4 regions of the Pseudorhodoferax sp. genome follow, and region 2 is predicted to be linked to each of the others. Evidence: predicted binding sites of a transcription regulator. Region 2 holds the regulator's gene; each other region holds the start of a gene.
What was found. The regulator sigma-54, encoded in region 2, starts transcription at its own class of promoters, with help from an activator protein. The targets are predictions, from matches to a motif close to TGGCANGNAANCTGCTTT.
Positions count from the first base shown of each region.

Region 1: QM782_RS00240 (PEP-CTERM sorting domain-containing protein) is a predicted target of sigma-54. The motif match lies at 1,104-1,121, and genes of this name have one in related genera.
Region 3: QM782_RS13065 (PEP-CTERM sorting domain-containing protein) is a predicted target of sigma-54. The motif match lies at 1,327-1,344, and genes of this name have one in related genera.
Region 4: QM782_RS06935 (TorF family putative porin) is a predicted target of sigma-54. The motif match lies at 974-991, and genes of this name have one in related genera.

Region 1 covers NZ_JASGJZ010000001.1:48,062-50,257, forward strand. Annotated here, with positions in the region: gene smc (chromosome segregation protein SMC) at 1-761, opposite strand, end outside; gene QM782_RS00240 (PEP-CTERM sorting domain-containing protein) at 1,173-1,922, shown strand; gene QM782_RS00245 (hypothetical protein) at 2,046-2,196, opposite strand, start outside.
Region 2 covers NZ_JASGJZ010000001.1:1,600,670-1,602,865, forward strand. Annotated here, with positions in the region: gene lptB (LPS export ABC transporter ATP-binding protein) at 1-267, shown strand, start outside; gene QM782_RS07480 (RNA polymerase factor sigma-54) at 281-1,861, shown strand; gene QM782_RS07485 (THUMP domain-containing class I SAM-dependent RNA methyltransferase) at 1,864-2,196, shown strand, end outside.
Region 3 covers NZ_JASGJZ010000001.1:2,756,576-2,758,771, forward strand. Annotated here, with positions in the region: gene nhaR (transcriptional activator NhaR) at 1-129, shown strand, start outside; gene QM782_RS13060 (hypothetical protein) at 138-320, opposite strand; gene QM782_RS13065 (PEP-CTERM sorting domain-containing protein) at 542-1,270, opposite strand; partial or broken gene QM782_RS13070 (IS256 family transposase) at 1,815-2,196, shown strand, end outside.
Region 4 covers NZ_JASGJZ010000001.1:1,480,854-1,483,049, forward strand. Annotated here, with positions in the region: gene glnK (P-II family nitrogen regulator) at 1-173, opposite strand, end outside; gene QM782_RS06935 (TorF family putative porin) at 198-935, opposite strand; gene QM782_RS06940 (YifB family Mg chelatase-like AAA ATPase) at 1,143-2,196, shown strand, end outside.

The DNA.
Region 1 (2,196 bases), 1.6 Mb from region 2:
GCCTCGGCCACCTCGGCACGCACCCGGGCCTGGTCGGCCTCGCTGTCGGCCCGCTTCAGAAACCACAGCTGGTGCTGCTTCAACGTGGCGCTGGCCTGCAGCCCGTGGTAGCGCTGCGCGACCTCGGCCTGCTTCTCCAGCTTCTCCAGGTTGGCATTCAGCTCGCGCAGGATGTCTTCCACGCGGGTCAGGTTCTCGCGCGTGTCGGACAGGCGGTTCTCGGTCTCGCGCCGGCGCTCCTTGTATTTGGACACGCCGGCCGCCTCTTCCAGGAACAGCCGCAGTTCCTCGGGCTTGGATTCGATGATGCGGCTGATCGTGCCCTGGCCGATGATGGCGTAGGCGCGCGGGCCCAGGCCGGTGCCCAGGAACACGTCCTGCACGTCGCGGCGGCGCACCGGCTGGTTGTTGATGTAGTAGCTGCTGGTGCCGTCGCGCGTCAGCACCCGCTTGACGGCGATCTCGGCGAACTGGTTCCACTGCCCGCCGGCGCGGTGGTCGGCGTTGTCGAACACCAGCTCCACGCTGGCGCGGCTGGCCGGCTTGCGCGCGGTCGTGCCGTTGAAGATCACGTCCTGCATGGACTCGCCGCGCAACTCGCTGGCCTTGCTCTCGCCCAGCACCCAGCGCACGGCATCCATGATGTTCGACTTGCCGCAGCCGTTCGGCCCCACGACGCCGACCAGTTGCCCCGGTAGCATGAAATTCGTGGGCTCGACGAAGGACTTGAAGCCGGCCAGCTTGATGGAGGTGAGGCGCAAGGACGACCTGTCGAGATCACGAAAGAGGAAGGGCGAGCGGGCATGCAGGCACGCGGCATCCCGGCGCGGGATTCTAGCGAGGGGCTGTGCGCACGCCGTGGAACGCGCGGTTCCTGCAACGATTCGGTCGCCACCGAAATGGCATCCGCGACAGGCATGTATCGAGTCCTCGTCCTTCCCTGTCGCTCCTGCGACCAGGGAGCCATGCATGCCGGCAACCCGCCGCGGACGGACGAACCCGCGCATTGCACGCTGTCGCCATTCTTTACACACAAAAAACGAACGATTGGGGAGCCGGATTTTTTCCAATGAAGATCAAATAGTTACCGAGCTTTCGACGGCTGGCACGCGATCTGCTTATGTGGTTGGGCGTGGGGCAAGGGCTCCATGGTTTTTAGACAAGGAGTAGTGATGAAGATTTCTTTCAAAAGCCTGCTGGCCGGCACCGCACTGGGCCTCGGCCTGAGCGCTTCGTATGCAGCCCCCGTTACGGTTGGCGGCGTCACCTGGAATCCGGATGCGCCGACGGATTTCTCCGGGCAAACCGTCAACATGCGCCAGTTCATCAACGCCCAGACGGGCGAACTGACGGGCTTCGGCGTCCTGACGGCAATCAATGGCAGGACCGACTTCTGCGCCGCCGCCAACTGCGAAGTGACGTTCCAGTTCAGCGGCTTCATGCCCGTGGGCCAGAGCGTCGTGCCTGGCGTGGGTGACACCATCACCTACAACGGTGGTTCCGTGCGGTTCTACGTCGGGGCTGCGGAAATCACGAACGCTGCCGACTACAACAGCCTGACCTGGGCGAATACCGGCAACGGCGAACTGTGGCTTGACCTGGCGAACACCGCGAACTTCCTGGGTAGCAACGTGGGTGGCACGCTGTCGGGCCTGGGTTACCTGGATGTCGTCGGTGGTCTGGCAGCAACGTACTTCAATACGGACAGCCAAACCTATCAAGGCGTCGACCACGACTTCCGGTTCACCGCATCGCTGTCGTTCCCCCATCAGGGTGGCAACAGCGACGTGACCGACATGTCTGGCACGGCCAACCTGTTCGGCGACAGCGCAGCTCCCGTCCCCGAGCCGGGCGTTCTGGCCCTGATGGGTGTGGGCATGCTGGGCGTTGGCGCCCTGCGCCGTCGCCAAAGCAAGAAGTAATCCACTTCGTGCTGCAAAAAACCCGCTTCGGCGGGTTTTTTTTCGTCCAGGCGTATCGCGCCGGACGCTGCAACGTGTGGGGCGCCCAAAGAACGAGCCGCACCATGCCCTATGGGGCAGAGGTCACATGGATCGCCCTCCTTCGACCGGCACCAACAGACCCGCGTCCGCCGCCATGCCCCGCAATGCCACCCAGATCGCCTGGATGCGGTGCAGGCCGCGGCTCTCCGGCGACAACATCGACATCCAGAAGGCGCGCACGAAGCTAACCTGT
Region 2 (2,196 bases):
ACGCAGCCGCGCTTCATCCTGCTGGACGAGCCCTTCGCCGGCATCGACCCGATCGCCGTGATCGAGATCCAGCGCATCGTCAGCTTCCTGAAGGGCCGCGGCATCGGCGTGCTGATCACCGACCACAACGTGCGCGAGACGCTGGGCATCTGCGACCACGCCTACATCATCAGCGAGGGCCGGGTGCTGGCCAAGGGCACGCCGGCCGAGATCGTCGACAACGCGGAAGTGCGCCGGGTCTACCTCGGCGAGCACTTCAGGATGTAGCCGGGGCCGCGCCATGAAGCAAAGCCTGTCCCTGCGCGTCTCGCAGCACCTGGCGCTCACGCCGCAGCTGCAGCAATCCATCCGGCTGCTGCAGCTGTCCACGCTGGAGCTGTCCCAGGAGGTCGAGCAGATGCTCGACGAGAACCCGTTCCTCGAACAGGCCATGGACGACCATGCGGGCGAGGATTTCGGCCTGGCGCAGTCCGACGCACCGGTGCGCGACGACGACCGCGAGGCCGAGGTGGCGGCCCAGAGCGGGCTGGATTACGCCAGCGAGGGCCTGGCCGACACCCGTGGCGAGGCCGAATCGCCGCTGACCGGCCAGGCCGACGAGCACGATTGGGACGGCGACGGCACGCACGACCTGGCGCCGGACGACAGCGAATGGGGCGGCGACGCGCCGGCCCGCGGCAACGGCCAGGGCGAGGAGGGCGAGGCCGACGCCACCGAGCTGGCGCGCAGCCAGGAGTCGCTGCAGGACTTCCTGCACCGCCAGGCGCTGGCGCTGCGGCTGTCCGCGGAGGACACGGCGGCGCTGCGCTTCCTGATCGAGTCGCTGAACGAGGACGGCTACCTCGAAGACAGCCTGGAGGAGCTGGCCGCCGGCTTCGCCCCCGAGGACCCGGAGGCGCGCGAGGAGCTGCTGCACCGCTTCACCGTCGCGCTGCGCCTGCTGCAGAACCTGGAGCCGGCCGGCGTCGGCGCGCGCGACCTGGGCGAATGCCTGGCGCTGCAGATCCGGGTGCTGCCGGAGGACGAGGTCGACCCCGCGCTGCGCGGCACCGCGCTGCGCGTGTGCCGCCAGAGCATGGAGCTGCTGGCACGGCGCGACCTCAAGCGCCTGGCCCACCTGTGCGACGACAGCGAGGCCGGCGTCAAGGCCGCGCTGGCGCTGATCACGCGGCTGGAGCCCAAGCCGGGCCGCAAGTTCGTCGACGTCGAGCGCAACGTCATCGTGCCGGACGTGATCGTCACCAAGGTCGGGCGCGGCGCCCAGGCGCGCTTCAAGGTCCAACTCAACCCCGACGTGATGCCGCGCCTGCGCGTGCACGACATCTACGCCAACGCGCTCAAGCAGCACCGCGGCGGCGGCCGGGACGCCTCCGACACCGCCGCGCTGCAGCAGCGGCTGCAGGAGGCGCGCTGGTTCATCAAGAACATCCAGCAGCGCTTCGACACCATCCTGCGCGTGTCCAACGCCATCGTCGAGCGCCAGAAGAACTTCTTCACGCACGGCGCGCTGGCCATGCGCCCGCTGGTGCTGCGCGAGATCGCCGACGAGCTGGGCCTGCACGAGTCCACCATCAGCCGCGTGACCACGGCCAAGTACATGGCCACGCCGTTCGGCACCTTCGAGCTGAAGTACTTCTTCGGCTCCTCGCTGGGCACCGAGACCGGCGGCAATGCCTCCAGCACGGCGGTGCGGGCGCTGATCAAGCAGTTCGTCTCGGCCGAGGACCCGAAGAAGCCGCTGTCGGACAGCCAGCTCTCGGAGATGCTGAAGGAACAGGGCATCGAGTGCGCGCGCCGCACCGTGGCCAAGTACCGCGAGGCGCTGCGCATCGCGCCGACCAACCTGCGCAAGGCGCTCTAGCCGTGCAGCACCTGCGCCTGTTCCTGCCCTGCGCCGCCGGCGTCGAGGCCCTGCTGGCCGACGAGGCCGCACGCATCGCCGGCTGCCCGGTGCAGGCGCGCCGCGCCGGCGTGCGGCTGTCGGCGCCGTGGCGCGACGCCATGCGGCTGAACCTGTACAGCCGGCTGGCCCAGCGCGTGCTGATCGAGCTGGCGCACGGCGGCTACCGCCACGAGCAGGACCTGTACGAGGTCGCCGCCGGCGTCGCCTGGGAAGCCTGGTTCACCCCGCGCCAGAGCTTCAGGATCGAGCTGACCGCGCAGCGCAGCCCCCTGAAAAGCCTGAACTTCGCCGCG
Region 3 (2,196 bases), 1.2 Mb from region 2:
GTGCACGTGCTCGGGCGTGTCGAGGATCTGTTCGAGGAGTTCTTCGCCATTTCGGTCGAGCGCCGCATCAGCCATCCCGGCGTCGCGGCGATCACCCAGGCCGCGCGGGCCAAGCTGTTCCACGCCTGACCGGGACGTCAGGCCGCGCGGCGGCGACCGGAACCGCTTTGCTTGCCGCCGCCGGATTCCTTGTTCACGGTCGCCCAGGCGCGGCGTTCGGCTTCGCTACGCGCGACGCCGCGCTGTTCGTAGCCTTGCGCGATGTGCTCGGCCCGGCGTTTCTGCTTGCTGGTGTAGGAGGATTTGTCGCCGCGTGGCATGGTCGGTCTCCAGTGGGACGAAGACCGCAGGCTAACGGGAGCGAGGGAGCGGCTGTGAGGCGATCCGTGGTGCCTCAGGTCGGAATCCAACTCGCCCTTGGGGGGCGGAGGCCGCGCATTCTGCGCTGCCCCCCAGAAAAGCAGCCCGGCGGGTTGCACCTGCCGGGCTGCTGCGAGGGGAGGAGCGCCCGAGGGACGAGCGGCTCCTGGCTGGACGGTGCTTACTGAGCCTGCTTGCGGTGGCGAGCGGCCAAGCCCAGCAGGCCCAGGCCCATCAGCGCGATCGAAGCCGGCTCGGGGACATCGGCGGTGGGGACGTCCGAGCGGCTGGTGAAGGTACCCGAGCCCACGGCGTTGGTGAAATCGGGGTAGTAGCTGGTGAAGGTGGTGCTGAACGTGAAGTCCGAGCCATCCGCCATGGCATTGGTATCGAAGTAATCGGCGGCCAGGCCGCCGACCACGTCGAGCCAGCCCAGGCCGTTCATTCCGGACACCGAGCCGAGCACCGTCGTGATGCTGCCCATCAAGGTGGTGCCGTTGAAATCACCGATGGCGTGGGCCACCATGTCCAGCCACAGGGCGCTGCTGCCGTCAGCGTAGTTGGCATAGACCTTGACCCAGCCGTCGGAGTAGGTCAGGTTGCTCGTGCCCGACGAGCCCGGGGCAGGCAGCGAGCCCGTCAGCTGCTCGTAGCCGCCGAACGTGAAGCTCAGGGTGGTGCAGGCGGTGCAGAAGCTGCCGCTGCCGTTGATCTTGGTGATCAGGCCCGAGCCGGACAGCGAACCGTCCGCGCCGATCAGCTGGCGGACCGTGTCGGTGGTGCCGCTGAAATCGATCACGTCATCGGTATTCCACGTCACGCCGCCGACCGACACCACGCCGGCCTGGGCGGTTGCGGCCATGGCTGCGGCAAGGGTTGCACCGGCGAGTACTTTGTTCAGAAATTGCATGTCAAGGCTCCTTGGGAAGTTTGGGGGGAGGGCAAATTCGCCCTTGCGAGACTTCATAAGCAGCATCCGTGCCAGCGGGGAATGTCGTCATAACACATTGATATTCAAAGGAATTTCATCAATCCCTTTGAATGGGAGAATCCATATGTAATAAATAGTGACATCTCGATAGAACTTATTTCACGGTCGGCGAGGTCCACCAAACGCTGCGGTTGTGGCCTTGCAGATCAGGAAGCGATGGGGGTTGGTAGGTGCGCGTCACCGTGAACGAGGACGACCGGCGGGACACCGAGGTTCATCCTGAATTTCGGCGCTTTTCTCGCCCGCGGAGGAGGCCGAGATGGAGAAGGGCGGAGGAAGGGCATTGATGTCCCCGGAAGTGGTGTAAGTCTTGATCGCGCGGCAGGCCGCGCAGGGTGGAGCCCGTAGGGCGTAACCCGTAGCAGCCTGCCGCGCGGCAGCCGCTCCTTATGGGGTGGCCATCGTGAAGTCCGGATTAAGGTTGAGGTGCGACCCACCAACCTTGTCCTTGAAGGAAATCACGATGACCACCGCCACTATGGCATTGACCGAGCTTGCCGAGAAGGGAGCCGATATCGACGTGTTGCGCCAGATGGTGCAGTTCATGGCCCAACGCCTGATGGAGCTGGACGTTGAAGGCCGCTGCGGCGCCGCCTACGACGAGAAGAACCCCGCCGAGCGGCTCAACAGCCGCAACGGCTACCGCGAACGCACCTGGGACACCCGCGCCGGCTCTGTCGAGCTGAAGATCCCCAGGTTGCGCCAGGGCAGCTACTTCCCCGGGTTCCTGGAGCCTCGGCGCACGGCCGAGAAGGCGCTGACCGCCGTGATCCAGGAAGCCTACGTGCAGGGCATCTCCACCCGCTCGGTGGACGAGCTGGTCAAGTCGCTGGGCATGAGTGGCG
Region 4 (2,196 bases), 120 kb from region 2:
TTGGGCAGGAAGTCGACCACGTACTCCGCGCCGCGGTACAGCTCGGTGTGGCCCTTCTGGCGCCCGAAGCCCTTGACCTCGGTCACCGTGATGCCCTGCACGCCGATGCCCGACAGGGCTTCGCGCACTTCGTCCAGTTTGAACGGCTTGATGACCGCCGTGACGAGTTTCATGGCTGGCTCCTCAGAAACAGAAAATCAAAACGCATACTTCAGGCCGACCACGACCATGGTCTTGCCCGCGAACTTGTCGTTGACGGTGCGGTAGTTGGCCCGGTTGGCGTCGGTGCCGACCAGCGCGGCCGAAGCCGACCAGCCGTTGCCCAGGTCCTTGCCCAGCGTCAGCGAGTAGTCGTAGTACGAGTAGTCGCCATCGACCTTGACCTTCTGGTAGCCGATGTGCGGCGTCAGCGACCAGCCGTTGCCCAGGTCGAACGCGGCGGACAGGTCCAGGTACCAGCTGTTCTTGCTGTTGTCGAAGCCGAACAGGTCGCTGATCGCGTGCGAGTACTTCAGCGTGAACAGGCTGTAGGTCACGGCGCCGTACAGCTCGGTGGTGTTGGGGCTGGATTCCAGGTCGTGGTTGAAGTACTGGTAGCGCAGGATGCCCACGTCGTAGCCGATGTCGCCGGCCGTGCCCTTGTAGCCGCCGTAGAAGTCGGTTTCCAGCGGCGCGTTGCCGCCGCCGTCCTTGACCCACTTGATCGTCGAGGCCCAGGCGCCCAGGTAGAAGCCGCTGGAATGCGCGAAGTCGATGCCGCCCTGCAGCGCGGCCTGCTGGCGCGACTGCGTCAGGCCGCGGTAGCGGTAGTCGGTCACGACGCCGGCGTTGTAGCTCAGGGTGTAGTCCGGGGCCGGCGTGGCGCTCTGGGCGAATGCCACGCCCGACAACGCCAGGCCGGCAGCGGCCAGGCTCTTCGAAATGCTCACGTTCATGGGTGCTTCTCCGATGTGAAATCGCGTACTGCCCACCTATTGCATGGAGCGTGCCAAGCAGTACCGGGCCAGCGCGCGCCGATTTGGATACGCTCGACGGCGCGCGTAACAAGCGGATACAAGGGTCCGGGGCACGCGTTTGGTGCACCAGGCCTGTGCAATCCCCAAGCCGGCCCGAAGCGCACCCGAATAGGGAGGAACGCAACGATGAGCCTGTCTTTGGTGCAAAGCCGTGCCCTGCTGGGGCTGGAGGCCGCCGCCGTCACGGTCGAGGTGCATCTGGCCAACGGCCTGCCCAGCTTCACGCTCGTGGGGCTGGCTCAGGTGGAGGTGAAGGAGGCGCGCGAGCGGGTGCGCTCGGCCATCCTGAACGCGGGGCTGGCTTTCCCGCACAACAAGCGCATCACGGTCAACCTGGCGCCGGCCGACCTGCCCAAGGATTCCGGCCGCTTCGACCTGCCGATCGCGCTGGGCATCCTGGCCGCCAGCGGCCAGGTCGACCCGGCCCGGCTGGCCGGGCACGAGTTCGCGGGTGAGCTGTCGCTGTCCGGCGAACTGCGCCCGGTGCACGGCGCGCTGGCCGTCAGCCTGGCGCTGCGGCAGCAGGGCGTGCGGACCACGCTGGTGCTGCCGCCCGGCAGCGCCGAGGAGGCCGCGCTGGTACCGGGCATGGACGTGGTGCGCGCCCGCCACCTGCTGGACGTGGTGGCCGCCCTGCAGCCGGACGGGGCGCCCGCGCCCGCCGACGAAGGCTGGGCCCGGCTGGCGCCGCAGCCGCCGGCACCGGCGGCCGCGCATGCCGACCTGGCCGACGTGAAGGGGCAGGCCGCCGCCAAGCGCGCGCTGGAGATCGCCGCCGCCGGCGGCCACAGCCTGCTGCTGATGGGCGCGCCGGGCTGCGGCAAGTCCATGCTGGCGCACCGCTTCGCCGGCCTGCTGCCGCCGATGCAGCCCGACGAGGCGCTGCAGAGCGCCGCCATCGCCAGCCTGGCCGGCAGCTTCACGCCCGCCCAGTGGATGCGGCGGCCCACGCGCAGCCCGCACCACACGGCCAGCGCGGTGGCGCTGGTCGGCGGCGGCTCGCCACCGCGGCCCGGCGAGATCTCGCTGGCGCACCACGGCGTGCTGTTCCTGGACGAGTTCGTGGAGTTTCCGCGCGCGGCGCTGGAAGCCCTGCGCGAGCCGCTGGAGACGGGCCGCGTGGCGATCGCGCGGGCCGCGCGCCGCGCCGAGTTCCCGGCCCGCTTCCTGCTGGTGGCCG